3 regions of the Kitasatospora sp. NPDC002965 genome follow, and region 1 is predicted to be linked to each of the others. Evidence: riboswitches for the same ligand, from Rfam matches in the RefSeq annotation. Region 1 holds a riboswitch; each other region holds the start of a gene.
What was found. A riboswitch is a leader RNA that binds a small molecule or an ion and turns the genes downstream of it on or off. The one in region 1 is predicted to bind thiamine pyrophosphate.

Region 1 (9,618 bases):
TCGTCTTCGCCGGTGAGTGCGACCAGCTGCGCGCCCGGCTCGGTGCCGTGGCCCGAGGCGAGGCGTTCCTCCTTCAGGGCGGCGACTGTGCCGAGGCCTTCGACGGCGTCTCGGCCGAACACATCCGCAACAAGCTGAAGACGCTGCTCCAGATGGCGGCCGTGCTGACGTACGCGGCCTCCGTCCCGGTGGTGAAGGTCGGCCGCATCGCCGGCCAGTACTCGAAGCCGCGCTCCAAGTCGACCGAGACCCGCGACGGCGTGACCCTGCCGGTCTACCGCGGTGACTCGGTGAACGGCTTCGACTTCACCCCGGAGTCCCGGATCCCGGACCCGGAGCGCCTGAAGCGGATGTACAACGCCTCCGCGGCGACGCTCAACCTGGTGCGCGCCTTCACCACCGGCGGCTACGCGGACCTGCGCCAGGTGCACGCCTGGAACCAGGACTTCGTGCGCAACTCGCCGGCCGGCCAGCGTTACGAGCAGCTCGCCCGCGAGATCGACAACGCGCTGGCCTTCATGAACGCCTGCGGCGTGGCGCCGGAGGAGTTCAAGACCGTCGAGTTCTTCTCCTCGCACGAGGCGCTGATCCTCGACTACGAGACCGCGATGACCCGGGTGGACTCCCGGACCGGCGATCTGTACGACGTCTCCGGCCACATGGTCTGGATCGGCGAGCGCACCCGCCAGCTGGACCACGCGCACATCGAGTTCGCCTCGAAGGTGCGCAACCCGATCGGCGTGAAGCTCGGCCCGACCACCTCGGTCGACGAGGCGCTCACCCTGATCGAGCGGCTCGACCCGGAGCGTGAGCCCGGCCGGCTCACCTTCATCACCCGGATGGGCGCGGGCAAGGTCCGCGACCACCTGCCCACCCTGGTGGAGAAGGTCACCGCCTCCGGCGCCCAGCCGGTCTGGATCTGCGACCCGATGCACGGCAACACCTTCGAGGCGTCCAGCGGTCACAAGACCCGCAGCTTCGACGACGTGCTCGACGAGGTCAAGGGCTTCTTCGAGGTGCACCGCGCGCTCGGCACCCACCCGGGCGGCATCCACGTGGAGCTGACCGGCGACGACGTCACCGAGTGCGTCGGTGGCGGCGACGAGGTGCTGGTCGACGACCTGCACCAGCGCTACGAGACGGCCTGCGACCCGCGGCTCAACCGCAGCCAGTCGCTGGACCTGGCGTTCCTGGTGGCCGAGATGTACCGCGGCGGGAACTGAGCGTCCGCCCCGGGCCGCCCGGGCCGCCGCCGAGCGGCGCACCGCGCGGACGATGTGACGAAAGCCCCTCCGGATTCGGGACTCCCGAGTCCGGAGGGGCTTTTTCGCACCCGGATCGCCGGGTAAGGTGAGGCTTAGTGAGCTAAGGCAATCCTTAGTCAAGATCCATTCCGCTTCACCCCCGGGAGAGACCGCGATGTACGTGTGCATGTGCCATGCGGTCACCGAGGCCCAGGTGAAGAAGGAGATCGACGCGGGCGCCAACACGCCGCGCCAGATCGCCAAGGGCTGCAAGGCGGGCACCGACTGCGGCTCCTGCGTCCGCCGGATCCAGGCCCTGCTCGGCGAGCACGGCGCACGGCCCTGCCCCACCGCCCGGCTCGCCGTCAGGCTGGGGCTCGCCGACCCGGAGGCGCCCGACGAGCCGGCGGTCGCTCCGATGGGCCCGATGGCTCCGCTGCGCGCGGCCTGAGCCGGGACTCAGGACTCCGGCTGCTCGATCAGCTGGGCGAGGTACAGCGCCTCCCCGAGCCTCTCCAGCAGTTCCAGCTGGGTGTCGAGGTAGTCGATGTGGTGCTCCTCGTCCGCCAGGATGGACTCGAAGATGTTGGCCGAGGTGACGTCGTTCTTGGCCCGCATCACCACGATCCCGCGCTTCAGCCGGTCGATCGCCTCGACTTCGACCTGGCGGTCGGCCTCGAACATCTCCTTGACCGTCTGGCCGATCCGGACGTGGAAGAGCCGCTGGTAGTTGGGCAGGCCGTCCAGGAAGAGGATCCGGTCGGTGAGGACCTCGGCGTGCTTCATCTCGTCGAACGACTCGTGCCGGGTGTACTTCGCGAGCTTCGTCCAGCCGAAGTTCTCCTGCATCTTGGCGTGCAGAAAGTACTGGTTGATTGCGGTCAGCTCGGCGGTGAGCTGCTCGTTCAGGAACTCGATGACTTCTGCGTCGCCCTTCATGGCGCTGCCTTCCTCTGTGCGTCCGGGAAACCTCGGCCGTACCCTCCGGCTGCACGCATCCTGGCACCGGGGCGGGAGGAAATTCCAGTAAGTTCACACTCACTAGGACATGTGTCGGAATATCCGATTTGCTTGTCCGTTGGCCCGTACGGGCGGGGCGTGCGGGCCTGGAAAGGGGCGCGCGCAGGGCGCCGTCCGCCGTCTGTCACCATGGGATCCATGGGTCAGTCCGAACAAGAACCGCCGCCGCCGTCTGACCCGAGACTCCCCCCGGGCCAGCGCGCCCGACGCGGCTGGCCTGCGCTGCACTACGGTCCGGTGCCCCGCTTCAAGCCGCTGACGTGGGACCTCCAGGTGTTCGGTGCGACCGCCTCGGCGGAGAAGCACAGCTGGGACTTCGACGGGTTCACCGCACTGCCCCGCACCACCGTCCGTGCGGACCTCCACTGCGTCACCAAATTCTCCGTGCTCGACAGCGAGTGGACGGGCGTGTCGGCCTCCGTCCTGCTGGAGCTGGCACCGCCGGCCGAGGACGTCAGCCACGTCATGGTCTGGGCCGAGTACGGCTACAGCGCCAACCTGCGGCTCGCCGACTTCGCCGACCCGGCGACGATCCTCGCGACCCACCGCAACGGCGAGGCCCTCACCGCCGAGCACGGCTTCCCGGTCCGACTGGTCGTCCCCGGCCGGTACGCCTGGAAGGGGCCCAAATGGGTCCGCGCGGTCGAGTACATGCGGGCCGACCGGCGGGGCTTCTGGGAGGAACGCGGCTACCACAACCTGGCCGACCCCTGGCAGGAGCAGCGCTACTCCCACCAGGAGGAGCCGGGCGACGGGCCACTGCGCTGACCGCGCGGGCGGCCCGGCCGGCCGCGGCCGGCTAGAGGAACGGGAACGTGACCGTGACCACGGTGCGCTGAGGACGGCGCTCCCCGGCGGCCGGCGACTGGCCGGAGACCTTGCCGGTGCCGAACAGGTTCACCCCGCTGCTCTGCATGGCGAACCCGGCGGCCTGGAGCGCCTTCTCGGCCGCCTCCTTCGACATCCCGGCCACGTCCGGGACGGCCACCATGCCCTTGCTGACCACCAGCGAGACCGGCGTGTTCTCCGCGACCTGCTGCCCGGCCGCCGGTGAACTGCTGATCACCGATCCCTCCGGGACGGTGTCGCTGTGCGTCTCGGTCACCGTCCCGGCGGCCAGCTGCGCACCGGCCAGCGCCGAGGACGCCTGCGCGGACGGCTTGCCCGCCAGCTCGGGCACCGCGATCCGCTTCGGCCCCCGGGACACCGTGACCGTCACGGTGTCGCTCTTCCGGGCCCGCGCGCCGACGCCCGGGTCGGTGGAGATCACCAGCCCCGACGGCACGGTCTCGCTGTACACCTCGGTGAACCGGCCGTGCATGTCGGCGCCGTCCAGGATCCGCTGGGCCTCGGCCCGGTCCTTGCCGAGCACCCCCGGCACGGTGCCGTACAGCGCGCCGGAGAGCGCGTACGTGGTGCCGCCGACCAGCAGCACCAGGGCGGTCAGCACGGCCGTCCAGATCAGCGGCCGGCGGGGGAGGCGGCGCAGCCGGCCGGGGGCCCGGCGGGAACGGACCGGCGGCGGCTCGTCGTACGGGCGCGGCTCGGCGAGCAGCTGCTCCATCACGTCCGGCGGCACGTCCAACACGCTGGTCCGCTCGACCGGGCGGCCGGCGGCGATCACCGAGGTGGGCTCGGCGGTCGGGTACTGCGGGCTGGGCCGGGTGGAGGCGGGCGGTTCGGCGTCCAGCTGGTCCGGGGTGAGCGTGCGGCGCACCCGCTGGAGGGCGGCGAGCAGCTCGACCGCGTCGTGGGGGCGGGCCGCGCGGTCGCGGGCGCAGGCGCCGGCCACTATCGCGTCCAGCCCGGGGCCGACGCCGGGCACGTCGGCGGAGGGGGCCGGAACGTCCTCGTGCAGGTGGCGGTACATCACCTGGACGGGGTTCTCGCCGGTGTGCGGGCGGTGTCCGGTGAGCATCTCGTAGAGCAGGATGCCGGCCGCGTAGACGTCCACCCGCTGGTCGGTCTCGTCGCCCGGTCGGATCTGTTCGGGCGCCAGGTAGGAGACGGTGCCGAGCACGGTGCCGGCGGTCGCGGCGGTGGAGGCGCCGTCGGCGGTGTTCAGCACCCGGACCAGTCCGAAGTCGGCGACCTTGACCAGGCCGTCGTCGGTGATCAGCACGTTCTCGGGCTTGACGTCGCGGTGGACCAGGCCGGCCCGGTGGGCGGCGCCGAGCGCGGCGAGCACCGGCTCCAGGATGTCCAGCGCGGCCCTGATGGAGAGCGCGCCGCGGTCGCGCAGCAGGTCCCGGAGGGTGCCGCCGGGGACGTACTCCATGGCGAGGAAAACGTTTCCGCCGTCCGCGCCCTGGTCGAAGACGTTGACCACGTTCGGGTGGGCGAGCCGGGCGACCGCCTTGGCCTCGCGGATGAACCGGGTCGTGAAGGCGGTGTCGCCGGCGAGCGTGGGGTGCATCACCTTGAGCGCCACGACCCGGTCGAGCCGGCTGTCGGTGCCCTGGTAGACGGTGGACATGCCGCCGGCTGCGATGCGCCGCTCGACCAGGTACCGGCCGTCGAGCAGGGTACCGATCAGGGGGTCGCGCAGTGCCATGTCCACCCGGCGAGTCTAGGGCTTGGGCCCCGGCCGGCCCCGGGAGGCACCGCTCCCGGGGCCGGTCTGTGCCCGGTTCGTGACACCGTGCGGCGGCGCCGGTGCCGGGGCCGCGTCGGAACGCCGGGTCAGAACGCCGGGTGCTCGCGGGTGTCCAGCTCGGCCCGGCCGGCCATCGCCGAGGAGGCCTCGGCGTGGAAGCGGCGCGGGATCCGGCCGGCCCGGTAGGCCAGCCGGCCGGCCTCGGCGGCGTGCCGCATCGCGTCGGCCATCAGCACCGGGTCCTGGGCGCGGGTGACGGCGGAGGCGAGCATCACGGCCGCGCAGCCCAGCTCCATCGCGAGGGCCACGTCGGAGGCGGTGCCGGCGCCGGCGTCCAGGATCACCGGGACGCCCGCGCTCTCCACGATCAGCTGGAAGTTGTGCGGGTTGCGGATCCCCAGGCCGGAGCCGATCGGCGAGCCGAGCGGCATGATCGCCGCGCAGCCGACGTCCTCCAGCTTCCGGGCCAGCACCGGGTCGTCGTTGGTGTACGGCAGGACGGTGAAGCCGTCGTCGACCAGGATCTCGGCGGCGTCCAGCAGTTCGATCGGGTCCGGCAGGAGGGTCCGCTCGTCGGCGATCACCTCCAGCTTCACCCAGTCGGTGCCGAGCGCCTCGCGGGCCAGCCGGGCCGTCAGCACGGCCTCGCCGGCGGTGAAGCAGCCCGCGGTGTTGGGCAGCACGCGGATGCCGTTGCGGGTCAGCACGTCGAGGACCGAGCCCTGGGTGGCGGCGTTGACCCGGCGCATCGCCACCGTGGTCAGCTCGGTGCCCGAGACCCGCAGCGCCTGCTCCAGGACCTCCAGGCTGGGGGCGCCGCCGGTGCCCATGATCAGGCGCGAGCCGAAGGCGGTACCGGCGATGGTGAAGGCGTCGTCGGCCATGTCAGCCTCCCTGGACGGCGGTGAGGATCTCGATCCGGTCGCCGGCGGAGAGCTCCGTGCGCGGCCAGTCGGTGCGTGGCACCACGGTCTCGTTCAGCGCGGCGGCGACCCCGGAGTGGGCCCGGCTGAGGGTGGCCACCACCTCGGCGAGGGTGGTCGGGGCGGCGACCGTCCGGGGCTCGCCGTTGACGTGCAGGGTGATGTCGCTCATGCGGGGACCTTCGTGAAGCGGGCGGGGGAGAACGGCTCGGCGAGGTCCGGCGTCACGCCGGTGGCCAGGTACTCGGCGAGCAGGTCGCCGGTGACCGGGGTGAGCAGCACCCCGTTGCGGTAGTGACCGGTGGCCGCGACCAGGCCGGGCAGCGCGGTCGGGCCGAGCAGCGGCGCGTTGTCGGGCGAGCCCGGGCGCAGACCGGCGGCGGTCTCGGTCAGCGGCAGCTCGGTGATGCCGGGGACCAGCTCGTGGGCGTCGCGGAGCAGCTCGTACACGCCGCCGGCGGTGACCGTGGTGTCGTACCCCTGCTCCTCGCTGGTGGCGCCGATCACCAGCTCGCCGTTCTCCCGCGGCACCAGGTAGAGGTGCTGCCCGCGGACCACCGCGCGGACGTTGCGGGAGAGGAACGGCCGGTACGCCTCGGGGACCAGCAGCCGCAGGATCTGGCCCTTGACCGGGCGGATCGCCGGCAGCACGCCCTCCGGCAGCCCCGGCAGCAGGTGGCTGCGGGAGCCGGCGGCGAGGACGACCTGGTCGGCGGTGACGCTCTCGCCGGTGGACAGCCGGGCGCCGACGGCGCGGTCGTGCTCGACCAGCAGTCCGACGGCCTCGGCGCGGTGCAGGAGCACGCCTGCGCGCTCGCAGGCGCGCACCAGGGCCCCGGCGAGCCGGCGGCCGTCCACCTGGTGGTCGTCGGTGACGTGCAGGCCGCCGCGGACGCCCGGGGCGAGCATCGGCTCCAGTCGGCGGGCCTCGCGGCCGGTGAGCCACTGCGAGTCCAGGCCGAGCCTGCGGTGGAAGTCGTGCAGTTCGCGCAGTTCCGCGCGGTCGTCGGAGTCCAGGGCGACCGCGATCGTGCCGCACTGCCGGTAGCCGGTGTCCTGGCCGCCGCTCGCCTCGGTGAGCTCGGCGGCGAAGGCCGCGTAGCGCTCGTTGGACGCCATGCCGAGGCGCAGCAGCGGCTCCTCGCCGTACTGGAGCTCGGTGACCGGGGCGAGCATCCCGGCCGCGACCTGGGCGGCGCCGCCGCCGTGCGCCGGGTCGGCCACGACCACGCGGAGCCCGCGCTGGGCCGCCCGCCAGGCGACCACGAGTCCGATGACGCCGCCGCCTATCACCAGCACGTCGGCCTGGGCGCCTTTCGCCAAGCGTGTCAAAGTCGCTGCTCTCCCTTCGCCGGTATGACCCGGATCAGGTTCGGACGGTCGCAGGCCGTTCCAGCCCGCCTCTCAGCCCGGTACGCCGGGCTCCCGTGATGGTGCCCCCACCATAACTCCGGGGGGTGCGGCCGTTGAAGGCGCGTACGAGGGGCGGAACGGGCCCCGGGCGGGCCGCCCGGACCGGACCGGAGGGCCCGGGGCCGGGCTGGGTACAGTGACGGGCGTGGCGGACAAGAGCGGGGCGGACCGGACGGATCAGGTGGTCGTGGTCGGCGCGGGGCTGGCGGGTGCCCAGTGCGCCCTGGTGCTGCGGCGCGACGGCTGGCAGGGGCGGATCGTGCTGGTCGGCGCGGAACCGCACGCGCCGTACGACCGGCCGCCGCTCTCCAAGGACGTGCTGCTCGGCAAGGCCGACACCACCGCCCTCGACATCGACTTCGGGCAGCTGGACGTCGAGCTCCTCACCGGCCGCCGGGCCACCGGCCTCACCCCCGGCGTCCTGCACACCGACGCCGGCGACCTGCCCTACGGCTCGCTGGTGATCGCCACCGGCGCCGAACCGCGCGCCCTGCCCGGCGCCGAGCGGGCCCACCTGCTGCACACCGTGGACGACGCGCTCGCCCTGCGCGCCCTGCTCCGCCCGGGCCTGCGCCTGGTGCTGGTCGGCGCGGGCTGGATCGGCGCCGAGGTGGCCACCGCCGCCCGGGCCGCCGGCTGCGAGGTGACCGTCGTCGAGGCGGGCCCGGCCCCCGTCCCCGGCGCCCTGCCCACCGAGATCGGCCGGGTGATGGCCGGCTGGTACGCCGAGGCGGGGGTCGAGCTGCGCTGCGGCGTGGGGGTCGCCGCCGTCGAACCGGGCGCGGTGCTGCTCGCGGACGGCTCGCACCTGCCGGCCGACGAGGTGGTGGTCGGCGTCGGGGCCCGCCCGGCGACCGGCTGGCTGGCCGGCTCCGGCGTGGAGCTGGACGCGGCCGGCGCCGTCCTGGTGGACGAGCGGCTGCGCACCGGCCTGCCCCGCGTCTTCGCGGCCGGCGACTGCGTCAGCTACCCCTCGGCGCGCTCCGGCGTCCGCCTGGCCGTCCAGCACTGGGACCACGCGCTGCAGTCCGCCACGGCGGCGGCGGCCTCGGTGCTCGGCACGGACGCGCCGCCGTACGACCCGGTGCAGTACTTCTGGTCCGAGCAGTTCGGCCGCAGGGCGCAGTACGCCGGGCGGCACGCCGAGGGTGACGAACTGCTCTGGCGCGGTTCGCCGGACGGGCCGGACTGGTCGGTGCTCTGGCTGCGCGACGGCGCCCTGCGCGCGCTGCTCGCCGTCGACCGCCCGCGCGATCTGACCCAGGGCCGACGGCTGGTCGAACGCGGTGCGGTGCTGGACAGGGCCCGTGCGGCGGACCCCGCGGTACCGCTGAAGTCGGCCGTCGCCGGGTAGTCCGCGGGGCCGATTGGTGCGCGGCGGGCCGCGGAGGTGGCAGTCTGGTGACGTGAGTGAGATCGAAAGCAAGATTGAAGCCCTGGTCACCGACTGGATGTACCTGCCCGACATCTCGGAGCAGTGGGGGGTCCGGGTCACCGAGGTGCGTGACATGGTCAAGCACGGCGGACTGATCGCCGTGCGCCGCGGCCCGAACAGGTCGCTGCAGGTCCCGGCCGCGTTCATCGACGGCACCGGGCTGGTCAAGCACCTGTCCGGAACGCTGACCGTGCTGCGCGACTGCGGCTACAACGACGTGGAGATCCTGGAGTGGCTCTTCACCGAGGACCCGTCGCTCCCCGGCAGCCCGATCCAGGCGCTGCAGGAGAACCGCGGCACCGAGGTCAAGCGCCGCGCCCAGGCGATGCTGATCTGATGGCGGCCGACACCCGGCGTCGGAGTCTCGCCGACGCCCGGCTCTACCTGTGCACCGACGCCCGCCGTGAGCAGGGCGACCTCGCCCAGTTCCTCGACGCGGCGCTGGCCGGCGGGGTGGACATCGTCCAGCTGCGGGACAAGGGCCTGGAGGCCAGGCAGGAACTCGCGGCGCTGGAGGTCTTCGCCGACGCCTGCCGGCGGCACGGCGCGCTGCTCGCCGTCAACGACCGCGCCGACGTCGCCCATGCGGCCGGACCGGACGTGCTGCACCTCGGGCAGGACGACCTGCCGGTGCCGGCCGCCCGCGCGATCCTCGGCGACGACGTACTGATCGGGCGGTCCTGCCACGCCGAGTCCGAGGTGGACGCGGCGATCGCGGAGCCCGGCGTGGACTACTTCTGCACCGGGCCGGTCTGGCCGACCCCCACCAAGCCGGGCCGCCACGCGCCGGGCCTCGGCCTGGTCTCGTACGCGGCCGGGCGGCCCACCGACCGGCCGTGGTTCGCCATCGGCGGCATCGACCTGGGCAACCTGGACGAGGTGCTGGCCGCGGGCGCCCGCCGGGTCGTGGTGGTCCGGGCGATCACCGGCGCGGACGACCCGGGGGCCGCGGCCGCCGAGCTCGCCCGCCGGCTGCGCGCCGTCTAG
Region 2 (9,618 bases), on a different contig from region 1:
AGGCCTCGGTGTCGTGGACCAGGACGGTACGGCCGAGCCGGACCACCGGGCGTCGGCGGGTGGCGGCGAGCAGGGCGAAGAGCACCGGGTGGCTGTGCAGGTAGACCCGGCGGTCCCGCCGGCGGGCGGCGCGGTCGAGGGCGGCGCGGTCGAGGGCGCTGCGGTCGGGGTCCGTCCGGCCGGGGTCGGTGCGGCCGGGGTCGGTGCGGCCGGGGTCGGTGCGGCCGGGCGTTGCTGCGCCGGTCGGGGCCGGCGAGGGTGCGGTCCGGCGGCCGGCGGGCGCGTCCGGGACGACGGTGTTCACGTGGACAACTCCCCTGCGCAGTAGGCGGATGCGGCTGCCCGGTCGGGTTTGCGGGAACGGCCGGTCAGAGGTACCTCGCCGAACAGGACGGCGTCCGGGCGGGCCGTGCCCATCCGGTCCAGCGGGGCGTTCAGCGCGGCCCGAAGCCGGTCGGGATCGGTGCCGGGAACGGGTTGGACGAGGGCGACCAGCCGTTCGTCGCCGTCCCCGGACGGGACTCCGACCAGCACCGCGAGGGCGACACCCGGCAGGTGCAGCGCCGGTTCGTAGAGGCCGGGATAGATGTTCTCGGCGCGGCGCAGGACCATGTCCTTCAGCCGGCCGCCGAGCACGATCCGGCCGTTCCCGTCGAGCGCGCCACGGTCGCCGGTGCGCACCCACGGGTCGGGTTCCTCGCCCAGGTAGCGGTGACGGGCGCCGGGGCCGGTGAGCAGCAGTTCGCCGTCCGGACCGAGGTCGGTGCGGACACCCGGCAGCGGGGCGCCGACCAGGTCGCCCGGGCCGGTGAAGGCGCTCTTCTCGACCTCCTCGACGGCCGCCGCCGGGAACAGCTCGGTGAGCGCGTACACGCCCCAGGCCTGGTCGGCGCCGGCCTGCTTGACCCGGCGGAGCAGGGCGGCGTCGGCGGGCGCCGAGCCGGTCCAGACCCGCCCGGTGAACCGGGCTCCGGCGGCCAGGGCCGCGCGCAGCTGCGGCGGGGTGAGATAGGTGTGGGCCGGTGCCAGCCGGGCGAGTTGGCGGGCGAGCGCGGCCGGTGTGCGGGCCGGCAGGGCGACGGCGGCACCGGCGGTCAGGGCGGGGACCAGGACGAAGAAGGTGCCGCCCACGACGGTCGTTCCGGGCCGTGGGTCGACCAGGTCGGTGACCGTGCGCAGCCCGGCGGCCAGGCCCTTCCGGGTGTGCACCACGGCGCGCGGGCGGGCGGTGGTGCCGGAGGTGAAGACGATGACGGCGTCGGCGTCCCGCTCGTGGGTGTCGCGGCCGGGCGCGCGGGGCACGGAGGCGCCGAACCGGCCGAGCCGCAGCCCCGGTGCGCAGCCGGGCAGTCGTCGGCCGAGGGTGGCGACCGGGCCGATCACGTCCAGCGGGGGCAGGGCGAGGCCGGCGCGCCGGGCCAGCGGCTCGGCCCAGCCGGCCACCGCCTGGGCGGCGGCGTCGGCGAGCACCAGGTCGGGTTGGGCGAGGGCGAGCCGGGCGGCCAGCACGTCGGGGCCGGCGGCCGGGTCCAGGACGGCGATCCGCAGACCGAGCCGGTGCGCGGCGAGCATGACGGCGAGGGCCCGGGGGCCGGGGCGGACGGCGACGCCGAGGGTGGTGCCTTCGGTGAGGCCGCGTGCGTGCAGGGCGGTGGCGTAGGTGTCGGCGAGGTCGGCGAGTTCGCCGCGACGGATCCGGACCCGGGTGGTGCCGAGCCGGGTGTGCCGCAGGACGGCCGGGCGGTCGGGGTGGACGGTGCGCAGCGCGTGGGCGAGCCGGTCGAGCATCGGGTGTCCTCGGCGAGGGAGTCTGGCGGGTGCTGGGTCAGGGGCAGGATCAGGGTCAGGATCAGGGGCCGGGCCAGGGGCTCGGGACAGGGACCCGGGTCGGCGCGGAGGGCCGGGCGGCGAGGGGTGGGGCGGCGCCGGTACCGGGAGGGTTGCCGGGGTCCGCCGTGCTCAGCGGACGTCGACGGAGCGTGGTCCGGCGCCGCGCTCCAGGTACCAGCGCGCCGTGCCGACCACCCCGTAGGCGCGGATCCGCCGGGTGGAGTTCTGCACCACCATGTCCCGGCGGCGCACGATCGCCGTGCTGTGCCGGCGGACCCGGTTGATGAACGTGCGGTCGGTGGGCGAGGGCCGGCGCGGCATGCCGCCGACGGCCTGGTACAGCTCGGCGGTGATCGCCATGTTGTTGCCGGCGTGCATCCGGTACGGGGTGAGGTAGCCGTGGCGGCGCCGGTGCGCGGGCCGGATCCGGCCGAAGAACGCGCCCAGCGCGACCAGGAGCAGGAAGACGGCCCGCCCGGTCGGCCCGTGCTCGTCGCGGCGGGCGGTGACCCGGCCGCAGACCAGTCCGCCCCCGGCGCACATCCCGGCCCGGGCGGCGGCGCTCCAGCCGGGCTCGGGCAGGCAGTCGGCGTCGGTGCGGGCGAGCAGCGTCGCGCCGTGCGCGATGGCGTGCCGGAAGGCGGTGTCGACCGCGGAGCCGACGCCCTTCTCCGGCTCGACCAGTACCTCGACGGGGAAGGGCGCCCGGGCGGCGAAGGCGCGGACGGCGGCCACCGTGCCGTCGGTCGAGCCGTTGTCGGCGACCAGCAGGGTGAACTCCCGGTCCCGTTGGGCGGCGAGGGCGTCCAGGGTGCCGGTGATCCGGGCCTCCTCCTGGTAGGCGGGGACGACGACCCAGAGCCGGTGGCCGTCCGTCCGGGGGGTCGCCGGGGTGCTCACGACGCCTCCCAGACCATCGTCATCAGGCTGACGCCGCCGCCCAGGCCGAGCAGGAGCACCTTGTCTCCGGGATTCAACTCGTCTCTTATTCGGTCGAGTTGGATGCCGAGCGTGGCGCTGGCGACGTTGCCCAGCTCGGGCACGGTGACCACCAGCTTCTCCGCCGGCACCCCGGTGAGCTCGACGAACCGCTCCAGGTAGGGGACGGTCACCTGGTGCACCAGCACCCGGGCGTAGTCGTCCCAGCCGAGGCCGGTGCGGGCGGCCACCCGGGTCAGGATGTCCCCGCCGATCTTCTCGAAGACGCCGCGCAACTCCTTGCCGCCGCCCCGGAAGTAGCTGTACTCGTCGCCGCGCGGGTGCCGCGAGCCGCCGCCCGGGATCCCGCCGACCTCCCAGTGTTCGGAGGCGGTCTCGGTCTCGATGTCGAGGATGCCGCCGCGTTCCACCGCCTCGACCACGACGGCGGCGCCGGCGTCGCCGAAGGTGTAGCCGGCGAACCCGTCGCGGAAGTCGGCGAGGCCCTCCGGGTCGCGCCGCATGGCCCGGCTCGGCGTCTCGCCGGTGACCACCAGGGCGCGCCGGGCCCGGCCGGCGAGGATCATCGCGCGGGCCAGGTCGATGCCGTTGAGGAAGCTGTTGCAGGCGTTGCTGACGTCCAGCGCGTGTGCGCGGGAGCCGAGTTCGGCCTGGACGAGGTGGGCCGTGGCGGGCTCGCAGACGTCCCGGGTGGCCGATGCGTACAGCAGCAGGTCGAGGTCGAGCGGGTCCAGTCCGCGGGCGGCGAGGGCGCGCCGGGCGGCGCCCACGGCCAGCGTGGAGGCGTACTCGCCCTCGGCCGCGAAGTGCCGGGTGACGATGCCGGTGGCCTTCTCGAACGTCCGCTCCGGCAGGCGGAGTCGGCCGCCGGCGGTGACCTCGTCCTGGAGCTGCTGGGAGGTCAGGCGGCGGGCGGGCAGGTGGGCTCCGACGGCGGTGATGCCGATCCGCGCGGTGGCTGCAGGGTGCATGTCCCCATCGTCCGGCGGACGCACCCGCGCCCACCTGAGTACCCGTACTCAGGTGGGCGCGGGCGGCTACCCAATCACGTCACTCCTCCGTGGTCCGGTCCGCGGGCACCCGGTCCGCCGGCGTGCGGTCGACCGGAATCTGCTGGACGGCCGCAGCCGGTGCCGCGGTGGGTGCCGCGGCCGGTGCGGCCTCCGGCCCGATGGTGGTCAGCAGCTGGCGGGCCAGGCCGAGTCCGGTGCCGCCCATGGTGAGCGCCTTGGCGAACAGCTCGCCCATTCCGTCGGCGCCGTTGAGCAGCACCATGTGCTCGACGTGGCCGAACGACTCGGCGGCGGCCAGCACGATGTCCGGCCACTTCTCCGCCAACTCCTGTGCGACCAGAGCTTCCTGGTTCTCGGCCAGCGCGTCGGCACGGGCCTTGAGGCCCTCGGCCTTGGCGAGACCGAGAGCCCGGACGGCCTGCGCGTCCGCCAGACCGCGTGCCTCGGCGGACGCCGCCTCCGCCTCGCCGGTGGCCCTGGTGGCCTCGGCGGCGGCCAGGCCTCGCAGCTTGGTGGCCTCCGCCTCGGCCTGGGCCGCGATGCGGACCCGGCCGGCCTCGGCCGCCGCCTTCAGCTCGGTCTCCTGGGCCTGGGCCTGGGCGGCGGAGATCCGGGCGTCACGGTCGGCGTCCGCCGTGGTCCGGGTGTCGTACGCCCGGGCGTCGGCCGGTTTGCGGACGTCGATCTGGAGCTGCTGCTCCTTCCGCTGGGCCTCCAGCTCGGCGACCCGGGTCTCCTGGACCACCACCTGCTGCCGGGCGCCGGCGTCGGCGAGCGGGCCGGCCTGCCGGGCCCTGGCGTTGGCGGTGTCCCGTTCGGCCTGGTAGGAGGCCTGCTGGATCTCGCTGTTGCGGGTCGCCTCGGCCTTGCGGGCGGCCGCCTCCTGCTCGGCCTCGGTGGCCAGCCGGTCGGCGTGCGCCTGCGCGATCCGGGCGTCCCGCTGGACGGCTGCGGCGTGCGGGATGGCGAGGTTCTTGATGTAGCCGGTCGGGTCGATGATCTCCTGGATCTGCAGGGTGTCGATGATCAGCCCGAGCTTCTCCATCTCCAGCCCCGAGGCGGCCCTGGTCTCCCCGGTGAGCCGCTCGCGGTCGCGGATCATGTCCTCGACGGTGAGCCCGCCGACGATCGACCGCAGGTGTCCGGCGAAGACGTTGTGGACGCGCTGGCTGATCAGCTTCTGCTGGTCGAGGAAACGGCGGGCGGCGTTGGCGATCGAGACGTCGTCGTCGCCGACCTTGAAGATCACCACGCCCTTCACCCGGACCGGGATGCCCTGCGTGGTGACGCACTCGACGTTCAGTTCGGCCTCGTTGAGGTCCAGCGAGAGCCGCCGGACGCCCTGCAGGCCGGGGGTGACGAGGGTCCCCCGGCCGGTGACGATCCGGAATCCCAGCCCGTCGCCGACCCCCTCGGTCCGGTGCCGGGAGCCGGAGATGATCAGAGCCTCGTTCGGCTCGGCCACCCGCCACATGAGTTTGAAGAGTGTGATTCCGAGGAGCAGTGTCGCGACCACCGCTCCGGGGATGAGGTACACCATGGTTCAACTCCCCCTTCCGGCGCAGGAGATGCGCCGAATCGGATTCTCCGCCGGAGCCAAACCGATGGAAAGGGAAGTGACATGACGCCCTGTCACAAGGTCGTCACGGGCCTATGGGCGCTACGTACACGGTGCGTGGCGGCTGGTACTCGATCACCAACACCGGTGTGCCGACCGGCAGTCGGTCCCCCGGCACGGCGAGGTAGGCGAGGAACGCCTCGGCGCCCTGCCGCTCCGGGACGTGCACCATCACCTCGCCGACCAGCCCCGTGCCAACCGTCCCGGTGACCCGCCCCGTGCTTCCGACCACGCCGGCCTCCCTCTCGTCGTCCCCGCCGTCGACCCCGCGACTGCCAGTCTGCCCGGCCGGGGCCCGATTGCCGGTCCGCTCGGCCGCGACCGTCCGGTTTGCCGGATTCGACACCCGTCGTCCGGCCGTTCCGACCCCCTCTGGACCTCCGGCGTTCCGCTCGCTACGGTGTTGGACGTCATGCGCAGGCAACACGGCCTGCGGACACGGGAGCTCGGAGCACCGGGCTGAGAGGGCGCTGACCGGAACGTCGTCCGACGTGCCGACCGCTGCGTCGACCGCAGGAACCTGACCGGGTAATGCCGGCGTAGGGAGTAGAAGGTCTGATGACCACGTTCGACGCACAGCCGCAGTCTGCCCGGAACTCCGCCGTCTCCAGCGCGGGTACCGGCTACCCGACCCCGGCCTGGCGCAAGGCCTACCGCGACGGGTCCCGCCCCGACCTGCGCGTTCCGTACCGCGAGGTCGTGCTCACCAACGGGAAGACCGTCCCGCTGTACGACACCTCCGGGCCGTACACCGATCCGGCCTACGAACCCGACGTGCGGCGCGGTCTGCCGGCCCTGCGCGACTCCTGGATCCGTCAGCGCGGCGACGTCGAGGAGTACGACGGGCGCGAGGCGCGCCCCGAGGACGACGGCATCAAGCACACCTCGCCGCGCGGCGGAAACCTGCGCAACCTCGACGCGGTCTTCCCCGGCCGTCCGCGCCGCCCGCTGCGCGGACGGAGCGGTGAGGCCGTCACCCAGCTGGCCTACGCCAAGCGCGGCGTCGTGACGCCCGAGATGGAGTTCGTCGCCCTGCGCGAGGGCCTGGAGGCCGAGTTCGTGCGCGACGAGGTCGCCCGCGGGCGCGCCGTCATCCCGGTCAACGTGAACCACCCCGAGGTGGAGCCGGCCGTCATCGGCACCAACTTCCTGGTGAAGATCAACGCGAACATCGGCAACTCCGCCGTCACCTCCTCGATCGAGGAGGAGGTGGAGAAGATGACCTGGGCCACCCGCTGGGGCGCCGACACCGTCATGGACCTCTCCACCGGCCGCAACATCCACACCACCCGCGAGTGGATCCTGCGCAACTCCCCCGTGCCGATCGGGACCGTGCCGCTCTACCAGGCGCTGGAGAAGGTCGACGGCCGGGCGGAGGAGCTCAGCTGGGACGTCTACCGCGACACCGTCATCGAGCAGTGCGAGCAGGGCGTCGACTACATGACCGTCCACGCGGGCGTGCTGCTGCGGTACGTTCCGCTGACGGCCCGCCGCAAGACCGGCATCGTCTCGCGCGGCGGATCGATCATGGCCGCCTGGTGCCTGGCGCACCATCAGGAGAACTTCCTCTACACCAACTTCGCGGAGCTCTGCGACATCCTCGCGCGCTACGACGTCACCTTCTCGCTCGGTGACGGCCTGCGCCCCGGTTCGATCGCCGACGCCAACGACGAGGCGCAGTTCGCCGAGCTGGAGACGCTGGGCGAGCTGGGCCGGATCGCCCGCGCCAGGGACGTCCAGGTGATGATCGAGGGTCCGGGCCACGTCCCGATGAACAAGATCAAGGAGAACATGGATCTCCAGAAGGAGATCTGCGACGAGGCCCCGTTCTACACCCTCGGCCCGCTCACCACGGACGTCGCGCCCGGCTACGACCACATCACCTCCGGCATCGGTGCGGCGATGATCGCCTGGTGGGGCACCGCGATGCTCTGCTACGTCACGCCCAAGGAACACCTGGGCCTGCCGAACCGGGACGACGTGAAGACCGGCGTCATCACCTACAAGATCGCCGCCCACGCCGCCGACCTCGCCAAGGGCCACCCGGGCGCCCAGGACTGGGACGACGCCCTCTCCGACGCCCGCTTCGAGTTCCGCTGGGAGGACCAGTTCAACCTGGCCCTCGACCCGGAGACGGCCCGCGAGTTCCACGACGAGACCCTCCCGGCCGAGCCCGCCAAGACGGCCCACTTCTGCTCCATGTGCGGGCCGAAGTTCTGCTCGATGAAGATCTCCCAGCAGATCCGCGACCAGCACGGCGACGGCTCCACGGCCGTCAACGCCGGCTACGGCGCCGACGCGGTCGCCGGCATGGCCGAGAAGTCCGCCGAGTTCGCCGCCCAGGGCAACCGCGTCTACCTCCCGCTGGCCGACTGACGGGCTCCGCCGTCGGCATCGGGCGGGAGTGGGGTCGAGCTCGCGCGCAGACCGACAGCGGTGCTGGGAGGTGGAGGGGGCTTCCCAGCACTGCGGCCGAGCCGGCGGGCCGGTGCCCCGGCGGCGGGCGCCGGGGCACCGGGGCCGGGTCAGCCCTGGGACGCGGTGCGGCGGCGCTTCGCGTAGAGGACCGCGCCGGCGCCGAGCAGCACCAGGGCCGCGCCCGCGCCGAACAGGGCGCCGGAGTTGCCGGCCCCGGTGGCGGCGAGGTTGGTGCCGGCCGGGGCGGTGGTGTTGGCGGCGGCCGGGGCCGAGGGGGTGTTGGCGGCCGCCGGGACGACCTGGGCGTCGGGCGTCCTGGTCGTCGCGGTCGGGCTGGGCCGGGTGGTGGAGGTCGTCGGGGCGGCGGTCGTCGCGGTCGGGCTGGGCTTGGCCGTCGCGGTGGAGGGCGAGGCCGAGGGCGAGATGGACGGGGCACCGTTGCCGTCCAGCGTCACCGACGCCTTCAGGATGGTGTCGACCGGGCCTTGGTCGGTGTCCGGGTCGAGGCTGAGCGAGCCGGAGACGCCGGACCACTGCCCGGTGTAGCCGGTGAGCGACAGCCGTACCTTGTAGCGGTGGCTCGTGCCCTTGCCGAGGCCGCCGGTCACCGGCGGCAGCTTCCAGACGTTGTCCGAGCCCGGGACGGTGACCCACGCACCGCCCTGGGACACCTCCAGCTTGAGGACGGCGGAGATCGGGCGGGAACCGTCACTGAAGCGGAGCGTCGGATTGATCGCGGCGCCGATGGCCGCGCCGTTGTTGGTCAGGTCGAGGTCGGTCTCGAAGGGCTTCTTGTACGAGACGGTGCCCAGGTTGTTCGTGAACTTCTGGACGAGGGCGCCGGTGGGGGAGGCGACCGGCAGGGTCACCGGCTCGACGGCGGTGCTGTTGCCGAGGTCGTTCACCAGCGCGACCTTCACGGCGGTGTCGTCCGCCGGGAGGGCGGCCCTCAGGGTGAAGGAGACCGCCCAGCTGTAGGTCGTGCGGGCCGGCACCGTGAAGGGCACGTGGGACATCCGGTTCTCGGGCAGGACGTGGCCGGAGAAGTTGCTCCCGTTGAAGCTGGTCAGGCCGTAGGTGGCCGGCGCGGAGATCGCCTTGGCGCTGAAGTCGATCCAGTTCCATCCGGTCGGGGCGGCGCCCACCGGTGTGACGGTCACCGCCGGGTGGAACGGGCGCTCCTGGTCGGAGTTGTTGGTGACGGTCATCGTCAGGGTCGCGCCGACGCCGCCGCGGGTCAGCGGCGCCTGTCCCGCGGCCGGCTCCAGGGTGGCCGTCAGGGGCTGGGCGGTGCTCGGGGCGGGGGTGTCCGAGGCGGCGGCGGTGGCGGAGGCGGAGGGCGCCGGGGTGTCGGCGAAGGCCGTCGCCGGGGCGAGCGCGGAGGTGCCGGCGGCGACCACCAGCGTGGCGGTGGCGAGCAGGCGGGAACGGCGGGTGAGCGGGCGTGCGGACATGAGCGGATTCCCCCCGGGAAGAACCGAACGCGGGTGCGTGCTGAAGGTCGGTCCGCCGCTCTCCCTGCGGGTCCGGCGGCTGCGACGGGAGGATCTTCTCAGGAGAATCGTTTGCTTACCAAGAGACGGCCGTCACTGCCGTGCAACGGGGCGTCGGCCCGGACGGCAGCCGTGTGGTTCGGGTGCCGCTGACCCGTTTCGCCGGGGGCTTGACGGGTCGCGGCGAACGTTGACCGCGGGCGGATTCGGGTTCGGGTTCGGGGTCGTGTCGGGGTCGTGTCGGGGCGGGGACTCGTAGACGGGCAGCCGGGAGGGCCTGCGGCTGCCCGTCCGTCCGACCGGGGTG
Region 3 (9,618 bases), on a different contig from region 1:
ACCAGGAAGCCGAGCAGCGAGGCCGAGGTCCACTCCTGCGGGGTGAAGTGCAGCGCCTCCTGGGCAGAGGTCCAGAAGTCGGTCCACCAGGTGGCGATCGCGGTCGGTGCGATCAGCTGGTAGGTGGCGAAGCCGAGGGCCCACGGCAGCAGCATCAGCCAGCGGGACGGCGCGTCGGCGGAGAGGTTCCAGCCGCGCCTGCCGGCGCCGAGGAAGTAGTCGACCACGAGCACCGCGAACATCGGCACGAAGATCGAGCCGATCAGGCCCAGGAAGGCGTAGTACGAGTCGGTGAACTCGGTGATCTGCAGGGCCAGCACGGTGATGAGCACCCCGGTGCCCCCGGTCAGCACCCGGCGGTCGACCTTCGGCAGCAGGTTGTGGATCGACATCGCGGTCGAGTACACGTTGGCGAACGACTGGTCGGTCTCGCGGAGCACCAGCACCAGCAGGAACAGCCAGCCGGCCCAGACGCCGAGGAAGGAGTCGAAGATCCGGGTGGCGTCCCCGTCCGCCTGGAGCAGCGCGAACAGACCGAGCACGTAGCACCAGACCTGCGCCACGGTGTAGCCGGAGAAGCTGCCCCAGAACGCCGAGCGCGGGGTGCGCGAGTGCCGGGTGTAGTCGGCGGCCAGCGGCACGAAGGAGATCGACACCGCGATCATCGCGTCGGTCGCCTTCAGGAAGCCGTGCCAGTTGCCCGCGCCCGGGTCGGACACGCCGTTGCGGCCCAGCTGGACGGTGAAGTACACCATCGCGACCGCCACCGCCGCGGCGACGAAGCGGCGCAGCACCGCGATCGCGCCGAGCGGCCAGATGGTCAGCGCGGTGGTGACGGCGCCGGCCAGCACGACGAAGACCCAGCGGTAGCCGCCGGTGCCGACGACGGTCTGCGCGCCCATCGCGATCACCAGCAGCTCGTACACGCCCCAGCCGATGCACTGGACGATGTTGAGCACCGTCGGCACGTACGAGAGCCGGGTCCCGAACAGCCCGCGCAGGTTCGCCATGGCGGGCGCGCCGGTGCGGGCGCCGATCAACGCGGCCACCCCGAGCATCGCGGTGCCGACCACGGTGCCGGCCACGATCGCCGTCACGGCGGCGGCCAGCGACAGCTCGCTGCCCGGCGCTCCGAGCACGGTGGCGGCGGTGGTGAAGCCGATGAGCGAGACGCCGAGGTTCATCCAGAGCGCGAAGTGGTCGCGGAAGCGGAGCGTGCGCGGCGGCTCGGTGTCCAGCACCAGCGGCGCCTCCACACGGGCTCCGTCCGGTGCCGCGGGGCGGTCCAGGACGGCGGCACCGGCGGCACCGGCGGGACGGCCGGAATCGGCCGCCCGGGAACCGGGGACGGTGCCCCCGGCGTCCCCGGAGGGGGGCAGACCCTTGGACGCGGGCGTGCCCGAGGACGAGGATGGCGAAGCAGGCGGCATGGCCGATACTCCCTACGCCGGCATTACCCGGACAGGTTCCGGCGGTCTGCGCCCCCTCGACGCCCGCCCGCGGATTCCGTGGCGTACGGTCGACCGGCGCACTCTCAGCCTGGTGGGTCCAAGCTCCCGCGTGTCAGTTTTGAGCGACAGGCTAACCGGCACGGCGGAGAACGCCAAGGCCAGGGGGCCGGAGGCCGGGGCCGACGGAGTGCGGCAGGGGCGCGGCGGGGGTGCGGCAGGAACGTGGCGGGAGTGCGGTGGGGGTACGAAGGGGCTGTGGCCCGGGCGCGGAGCCGGCGCGCAGGGGGCCCGCGGGGCCGGATGTTCCGGGGTTTGTCTGGACGGCCTAAGGATTCTTATGACTTCTTCAGAAGCCTCCTTACGGCAATCGAATCGAGTGTGCGAAAAACTATGGTTGTTGGTCCTGTCAGCTATGGAGGTCGTCCGTGAGCACCGAGCGCGAGGTTGGGTCCACCGGGCCGCAGGGGGAGCAGCCCTCCGGCGGCCAGGGGGTGGTGGTTCCCGGTCCTGACGGTCCGGCGCAGCAGTCTGCGGCCGTCCCCTCCCCCGTAGCGACGCCCGCTGCCGAACGGTCCCCGTCCGATCAGGCCGCTCCGGCCGCCGACGGCGGCAACGGCGGCAACGGCGGGTTCACGCCCACGCTGGCGTTCAGCAAGGTCAGCGCCCCGGAGCCGGCGCCGGCCGCCCCGGCGCCGGCCGCCGACGCGGGGTACCTCGACGCCCCGCCGCCGGTCCTGCCGCCCGCGCCGGCCGCCCCGGTGGCACCGGCCCCGGTCGCGCCCACCGCGCCGGTCGGCAACCCGTACGCCACGCCGGCTCCCGGCACGCCGGTCCCGCCGGCCGCCCTCGCCGCCCACGACCCGTACGGCGCCCCGGCCGCGCCGCAGGGCCACGGCGCGACCGGCCAGCACCACCCGTTCGGCGCCGGCCAGCCGCTCGGCGGCTGGGCCGCGCACGACATCACCCCGGGCGGCCCGGGCGCGCCCGGCGGCCCCGGCGGCCCGCTCGGCTACCCGTCCGAGTACCCCGGCGCCCCCACGCCCGGCGGCCCGCGCAAGAAGCGCGGCGGCCTGATCGCCCTGGTCGCGGCCGTCGCCCTGGTCGCGGGCATCGCCGGCGGCGCGGTCGGCGTCGTCGTCGCGGACCGTGACGACAAGAGCGTCAGCGCCGCGGCCGACCGCACCAGCACCACCGTCCAGGCCAACAACTCCCAGAAGAACGAGGCCGCCCCGGGTTCGGTGGCCGGCATCGCGCAGAAGGCGCTGCCCAGCGTCGTCACCATCAAGGCGCAGGGCAACGGCGAGTCGGGCACCGGCACCGGCTTCGTCTTCGACACCGAGGGCCACATCCTCACCAACAACCACGTGGTCGCGCCCGCGTCCAGCGGCGGCAAACTGACCGTCAAGTTCGCCGACGGCTCGTCCTACAACGCGTCCGTGCTCGGCCGCGCCGAGGGCTACGACGTCGCCGTCATCAAGCTCGACAGCCCGCCCAAGGGCAAGCTGACGCCGCTTCCGCTGGCCGACTCCGACAAGGTCAACGTCGGCGACTCCACCATCGCCATCGGCGCCCCGTACGGCCTGGAGTCCACGGTCACCACCGGCATCATCAGCGCCAAGGACCGCCCGGTCGCCTCCGGCGACGAGACCGGCGCCCAGTCCTCCTACATGAACGCCCTGCAGACCGACGCCTCCATCAACCCCGGCAACTCCGGCGGTCCGCTGCTCGACTCCGGCGGCGCGGTGATCGGCATCAACTCGGCGATCCAGTCCAACGCCTCCAGCAACGGCCGGGCCGGCTCCATCGGCCTGGGCTTCGCGATCCCGGTCAACCAGGCCAAGTGGGTCGCCGAGACCCTGATCAAGACCGGCAAGCCGGTGTACGCGAAGCTCGACGTCCTGCGCAACGACGACTACAAGGGCGACGGCGCCCAGATCCAGACCCGCGACATCCAGGGCACCCCGGCCGTCACCCCCGGCGGCGCCGCCGACAAGGCCGGCCTCAAGCCGGGCGACGTCATCACCAAGCTCGGCGGCAGCCCGATCGAGAACGGTCCCGCCCTGGTCAGCAAGATCTGGACGCACAAGCCCGGCGAGACCGTCGACGTCGAGTACACCCGCAACGGCCAGACCCTGAACACCAAGGTCACCCTCGCCGAGCGCGTCGGCGACAACTGACCCCACCCCGCCCCGAAACCCGGTGCACCGAAGCCCGCCGGACCCGTTAGGCTGACCTCCGCCTGGAGAGCTGCCCGAGCGGCCTAAGGGAACAGTCTTGAAAACTGTCGTGCGGTGACCCCGTACCGTGGGTTCGAATCCCACGCTCTCCGCTGGTTGGAGAAAACCACCTGCTCAAGGCGGGTGCCGGAAGCTTCCGGCACCCGCCTTCGGTGTTTTCGGGGGTGGGGGGAGGTGGGGCCCGGGGGATCGGAGTTGTCCCGGTTTCACCTGAACGGGGGGTTTGGGGCAGAGGTGTCCTCGTGTGGGGGTGTGCGTCTCGTTTAGCCGGATGCAAGGGGCGGACTGCCCTGGGCCTGGCGAGGAGAGACGGATGGCCTGGTACCCCGGTGCGGAGAAGATGGAGCTCCAGCCCGAGTCGGACGAGCAGGCGGCGATCACGCCGACGCAGGTGATCTTCCACAGTGTGGCGGCGCCGTGGACGCCGCGGCGGATGTACGAGTACTGGCGGGACTCGACCAACCTGGAGTCGCACTTCGGGGTGGGGTACGACGGCTCGGTCGGTCAGTTCGTCGGCACCGAGACCCGCGCCGACGCCAACATGCGCGCCAACCGCCGGGCCGACGGCACCGGGGCGGTGAGCATCGAGTCGGCGAGTGACGACCGGAGCACCGACCCGTGGACGGACGCGCAGGTGAGGGCGCTGATCGCGCTCGGGGTCTGGCTGCACCAGCGGCACGACATCCCGCTACGGGCCTGCCTGTCCTCGGACGCCGCCGGGTTCGGGGTGCACCGGATGTTCCCGGAGTGGTCGGACGGCGGGACGGCCTGCCCGGGGGAGGTCCGGGCGCGACAGTTCCGCGAGGTCGTGCTGCCCGGCATCGTGGCGGAGGCGGGCGGCGGGGCGCCGGTGCCCCCGCCGCGGGCCGATTCCGCCGGCCCGGCCCGGTACCGGGTGACCCTCAACGGCCTGGAGTACGGCTACGGGGCGCACGGGCCGCACGTCCTGGAGGTGGGCCAGACGCTGGTCCGGCAGGGCTTCGGACGGCACTACCAGTCCGGGCCGGACCAGGACTGGCGGGACGCCGACACCCTCAACTACCAGGATTTCCAGCACAGTCTGGGCCTGTCGGGGCCCGACGCGGACGGGGTCCCGGGCGAGGGGTCGCTGCGCAGGCTGCTCGGCCGGCTGCCCTCGCCGCGGCGCGTCTCGCTGGCCCACGTCGTGGCGGCGGCGCGTACCGATCCGGGGGCCGAGCAGGGCCACCAGACGTACGGCGGCGAGGTCCGGATCGTCGAACAGGCGCTGGCCGACGAGGGGTTCCTGGAGCAGCGCTGGGTGGACGGCTCGCTCGGCACCCGGTCGGTGCAGGCGTACGCGGCGTTCCAGCGCAGCCTCGGCTACTCGGGCGGTGACGCGAACGGGATCCCCGGGCAGCGGAGCCTGCAGGCACTGGGGGACCGGCGGGGGTTCGACGTCACGGACTGAGCGGCGGGGACGGTCCGGACACGACGACGGCGAGAGGGCGACCGGGAGGAGTGCAGGGAGGGCGGAGTCCCGCTGCTTGACCATGACACGGTGTGAGGGTCTGCACTGGAGGCATCATGTTCAACATCGGAGACTTCGCCAAGCACGGCCGGGTGTCGGTCCGCATGCTGCGCCACTACGACGCGATCGGGCTGCTACGCCCGGCCCGGGTCGACCCGGTCAGTGGCTACCGCTGTTACGAGGCGGCCCAACTCGCCCGGCTCAACCGCGTCATCGCCCTCAAGGACCTCGGCTTCACGCTGCAGCAGGTGCGGGCCGTCCTGGACGAGGAGGTGGGCGCGGCCGAGCTGCGCGGGATGCTGCGGCTGCGGCGGGCCGAGCTCGCCGCAGCGATGGCGGCGGACGCGGAGCGGCTGACCCGGGTCGAGGCGAGGCTCCGGACGATCGAGAGCGAGGGGACCATGTCCACGCACGATGTCGTGGTGAAGCGCGTGCCGTCGGTGCGGGTGGCCGAGTTGACGGCGGTCGCGGCGAGCTACGAGCCGGAGGACGTCGGGCCGGTGGTCGGGCCGCTGTTCGCGGAGCTCTGCGGCAGGCTGGCGGCGGCCGGAGTGGCGGAGACAGGACCGTCCGTCGCCTGCTACGAGGACCTCCCGGACGGGGACGGGGCGGCGGTGCTGGTACGGGTGGCCGTGCCGGTCGGGGCCTCGGTGGAGCCGGGTGGGGAGCACGGCTTCGCTGTGGTCGACCTGCCGGAGATCGAGGAGGCGGTGACCGTGGTGCACCGCGGTTCGATGGACGACACGCTGGGTTCCTTCCAGGCGCTGGCGCGGTTCATCGACGAGAACGGGTACCGCTCGGCCGGGTACGCGCGGGAGCTCTACCTGGAGTGCCCGGACGACCCGGCCGGTTGGGTGACCGAGCTCCAGGAGCCGGTGGGCCGGGCGTAGGCGCCGCATCGGTCGGAGCGCTTGCCCTCAAGCCGGTCGAGGGTCCTAGCGTCGGCCGGCATGACGATCACCGGTGCGACCGCGCCCGACGGAGCCGGCAGCCCGGGTAGCCCGAGCGGATCCGACGACCGGGGCGGGTCCGACGACACGAGCCGCCCGGGCCTGCCGGGGTCCTACCTGCTCTGGCTGGCCGGTGCCCAGGTCGGGGCGTTGGGCGACGCCGCCCTGTACTTCGCCCTGGGCTGGGCCGCGGCCGCGCACGGCGGCGGCGCGGCCGGCCTGGTGCTCACGGCGATCACCGTGTCGCGCACGGTCCTGGTCCTGCTGGGCGGTGCGGTCGCCGACCGGTGGGGCGCACGCCGGGTGATGCTCACCGGGGACGCGGTGATGCTGGCCGCGACGCTCACCCTGGCCGTGGCGGCGGGCGGTCGGGGCACACCGCTCCGGCTGCTGGTCGTGGCGGCCGTGGTGGTCGGGGTGGTCGACGCGTTCTACCTTCCGGCGAGCGGGTCGATGCCGCGCCGGCTGGTGGAGCCCGGGCAACTGCCCCGCGCTCTGGCGTTGCGTCAGGCCGCTGGTCAGGTGGCCGCGTTGCTCGGGGCGCCGATCGGCGGGGCGTTGGTCGCGGTGGGCGGGCTGCCGGTGGCGGCCCTGGCGGACGCGGTGAGCTTCGCGGTCCTCCTGCTGGTGCTGCTGCGGGTGCGGGTCAGAGGGGACGCGGAGGTGGCTCCGGCGGCCCCGGAGGCGGCCCCGGCGAAGGGCGGGGCGGGGGAGCGTGTGGCGGAGGCAGCCGGCGTCGTGCCCGGGCTGCTACGTGAGGCGGCCGCAGGGGTGCGGTCGGCGGAGGGGGACCGGCTGCTGCGGGCGGCGCTGCTGCTCACCGGGGCGGCGGCGGGGGTCCTGTTGCCGGTGGGCTCGCTGCTCGTGCCGCTGCTGGCGCGGGAGCGCGGGTGGGGTGCCGGTGCGGCCGGCCTGGTGGCGGGCGGGCAGGGCGCGGGGGTGCTCGCCGTGGCGGTCCTGCTGTCGCTGCGCGGCGGTCGGGGCCGGGGTGGTTCGCGTCGGAGGCCGGGGAGGGCCGTGTCCGGGGCGAGGTCCGGGGTCGGGCCGGGGGCTGTGGCGGGGGTCGGGCTCGGTGCGGCGGCCCTGGGTGTCGCGGTGCTGGCCTGGGCGCCGGACCCCGGGGTGGCCGCGCTGGGCGGGGTGGTGACGGGGGTGGGGTCGGGACTGTTCGCCGGCCGGCTCGGCCCGCTCGTCCTGGCCGCCGCACCGGTCGGCCACCTGTCCAGGGTGCAGGCACTGCTGACGCTCGTGCAGAGCGCGGCGCTGGTGGTCTCGACCGGTCTTCTCGGCCTGCTCGCCGACGCGGCCGGCGCCCGGGTGCCGACGGTGCTCTGTGCGTCGGCCACCGCCGCGGCAGGGCTCGCCGCGCTGGGCTCCAGGGCGCTGCGGCCGTCCGGCCGCCCTGAGCGGTAGCCGGTAGCCGGTAGCCGGCCGCTTGGGAGCCTGGGCGCTTGGGTGCTTGGGTGCGTGCGGGTGGGGCGCGGAGCTGCGTACTTGCCGGGTGGCCGGGCGCCGGGCAGAGTGCGAGAGCCGGACGCGGTCGGAGGGCCGGTCCGGAGCGGTGGCCCGTGGTGCTGCCCCTGCCCCGCACGGCACGAGCACGACGGCGGCGAGGGAGGCCGGGGCGCCGGCACGTTGACGGAGCGACACAGCGGCGGCACCGGTGCGGCAGGCCCGGGCCGCGCGGGCGGAGGCGGCGATGAGTGATCTGACGGACCGGCTGGCAGAGGGTCTCCCTCCCGGAGCGCTGGCGGTGGACCCGGATGTGACGGCCGCCTACAGCCGCGACATGGCGGGGTTCTGCGAGGCCGGTGTCCCGGCCGTGGTGGTCTTCCCGGAGACGGTCGAGCAGGTGCAGCACGTCATGCGGACCGCCACGGCCCTTCGTGTCCCGGTGGTCCCGCAGGGGGCGCGGACGGGGCTCTCCGGCGCGGCCAACGCCGTGGACGGCTGCATCGTGCTGTCGATGGTGAGGATGAACCGGATCCTGGAGCTCGATCCCGTGAACCGGATCGCGGTGGTCGAGCCCGGTGTGGTGAACGCCGAGCTCTCCCGGGCGGCGGCCGAGTCGGGGCTCGCCTATCCGCCCGACCCGTCGAGCTGGGAGTCCTGCACGATCGGCGGCAACATCGGCACCGGCGCGGGCGGGCTGTGCTGCGTGAAGTACGGCGTGACGAGCGAGTACGTGCTCGGGCTCGACGTGGTGCTGGCGGACGGGCGGTTGCTGACCACGGGGCGCCGGACGGCCAAGGGCGTCGCCGGCTACGACCTGACCCGGCTGCTGGTCGGCTCGGAGGGCACGCTGGGCGTGGTGGTCCGGGCGGTGGTGGCGCTGCGGCCGGCACCCGAGCCGCAGTTGGCGTTGGCGGCGGAGTTCCCGAGCGCGGCCGCGGCGTGTGAAGCGGTCTGCGAGGTGATGGCGCGCGGTTTCACGCCGTCGCTGATGGAGCTGATGGACGCGGTGTCGGTCCGGGCGGTCAACGAGCTGGGGCAGATGGGACTTCCGGAGTCGACCCGGGCGCTGCTGCTGGTGGCCTTCGACGGTCCGGACCGGGTGGACCGCCTGGCCGCCGTGGGGGATCTCTGCCGGGCCGCGGGGGCGACCGAGGTGGTGCCGGCCGACGACCAGGCGGAGTCGGAGATGCTGCTGGAGGCCCGCCGCCTTGCGCTGCCCGCGCTGGACCGGCTGGGCACCACGATGATCGACGACGTGGCGGTGCCGCGTTCACGGTTGGCCGAGATGCTGGCCGGCGTCGCGGTGATCGCCGAGCGGCACGGGCTGACCATCGGGGTGGTGAGCCACGCGGGGGACGGGAACACCCACCCGATCGTCATCTTCGACGCGGCGGACGCCGAGCAGACGGCGCGGGCGCAGCGGTCCTTCGACGAGATCATGGCGCTCGGGCTGGAGCTGGGCGGCACGATCACCGGGGAGCACGGGGTCGGGCTGCTCAAGCGCGAGTGGCTGGCGCGGGAGCTCGGTCCGGTGGCGTGGGAGCTGCAGCGGCAGCTGAAGGCGGTCTTCGACCCGTTGGGCATTCTCAACCCCGGTAAAGCGATCTGATCGGATTCCCGGCCGATCGGTGAATCACCGGATTGTCAGACTGTCGCAGAATGGCTCACTATGTCGACACGGTAGCGCGACCGAACTTTCAGGGGGCGCGTTCAGGGATGTTTCGCGCCAGGGTTGTGCGCCGGGTTCTCCGTGTGCTGCTCGTCGCGCCGCCCCTGGAGCTTCGATCGTGTCCGACCGTTCGGGCGATACGGCAGGTCGGTGGCGGTGTGTCGGCGCGCTTTCCGTTTGGGCCCGGGTTATGCACCGGGCTGCTGGATATCACGCTAAAGGGCGAAAAGCCTGCCGTGAGGTAGTGCTTTGTCGATTTGTTGCGGAAGTCTTTCCCTCGGCGTCGCAGCCCGCAGGTGTTCGTCTGGCCGGCGAACTCCCGCACACATTGCACGATTTACCGTTTCTTGGAGGCTCTCATGGCTCG

Region 2: another riboswitch for thiamine pyrophosphate. It lies ahead of thiC (phosphomethylpyrimidine synthase ThiC); the one in region 1 lies ahead of thiO (glycine oxidase ThiO).
Region 3: another riboswitch for thiamine pyrophosphate. It lies ahead of ABZY91_RS14735 (cytosine permease); the one in region 1 lies ahead of thiO (glycine oxidase ThiO).

What each region holds. Positions count from the first base shown of each region.
Region 1 is NZ_JBEXNT010000126.1:17,801-27,418, forward strand. Features, by position in the region: gene ABZY91_RS33540 (class II 3-deoxy-7-phosphoheptulonate synthase) at 1-1,223, shown strand, start outside; gene ABZY91_RS33545 ((2Fe-2S)-binding protein) at 1,420-1,695, shown strand; gene bfr (bacterioferritin) at 1,704-2,183, opposite strand; gene ABZY91_RS33555 (molybdopterin-dependent oxidoreductase) at 2,403-3,032, shown strand; gene pknB (Stk1 family PASTA domain-containing Ser/Thr kinase) at 3,064-4,818, opposite strand; gene ABZY91_RS33565 (thiazole synthase) at 4,947-5,744, opposite strand; gene thiS (sulfur carrier protein ThiS) at 5,746-5,955, opposite strand; gene thiO (glycine oxidase ThiO) at 5,952-7,106, opposite strand; TPP riboswitch at 7,110-7,222, opposite strand; gene ABZY91_RS33580 (FAD-dependent oxidoreductase) at 7,342-8,550, shown strand; gene ABZY91_RS33585 (Rv2175c family DNA-binding protein) at 8,603-8,968, shown strand; gene thiE (thiamine phosphate synthase) at 8,968-9,618, shown strand.
Region 2 is NZ_JBEXNT010000002.1:39,063-48,680, reverse strand. Features, by position in the region: gene ABZY91_RS01205 (cytochrome P450) at 1-304, opposite strand, end outside; gene ABZY91_RS01200 (class I adenylate-forming enzyme family protein) at 301-1,788, opposite strand; gene ABZY91_RS01195 (glycosyltransferase family A protein) at 1,960-2,730, opposite strand; gene ABZY91_RS01190 (3-oxoacyl-[acyl-carrier-protein] synthase III C-terminal domain-containing protein) at 2,727-3,740, opposite strand; gene ABZY91_RS01185 (SPFH domain-containing protein) at 3,820-5,322, opposite strand; gene ABZY91_RS01180 (hypothetical protein) at 5,426-5,632, opposite strand; TPP riboswitch at 5,829-5,963, shown strand; gene thiC (phosphomethylpyrimidine synthase ThiC) at 5,959-7,776, shown strand; gene ABZY91_RS01170 (LPXTG cell wall anchor domain-containing protein) at 7,926-9,272, opposite strand.
Region 3 is NZ_JBEXNT010000029.1:9,083-18,700, reverse strand. Features, by position in the region: gene ABZY91_RS14735 (cytosine permease) at 1-1,256, opposite strand, end outside; TPP riboswitch at 1,423-1,570, opposite strand; gene ABZY91_RS14730 (trypsin-like peptidase domain-containing protein) at 1,877-3,628, shown strand; tRNA gene ABZY91_RS14725 (tRNA-Ser) at 3,693-3,780, shown strand; gene ABZY91_RS14720 (peptidoglycan-binding protein) at 4,002-5,117, shown strand; gene ABZY91_RS14715 (MerR family transcriptional regulator) at 5,234-6,067, shown strand; gene ABZY91_RS14710 (MFS transporter) at 6,128-7,540, shown strand; gene ABZY91_RS14705 (FAD-linked oxidase C-terminal domain-containing protein) at 7,827-9,191, shown strand; gene ABZY91_RS14700 (hypothetical protein) at 9,611-9,618, shown strand, end outside.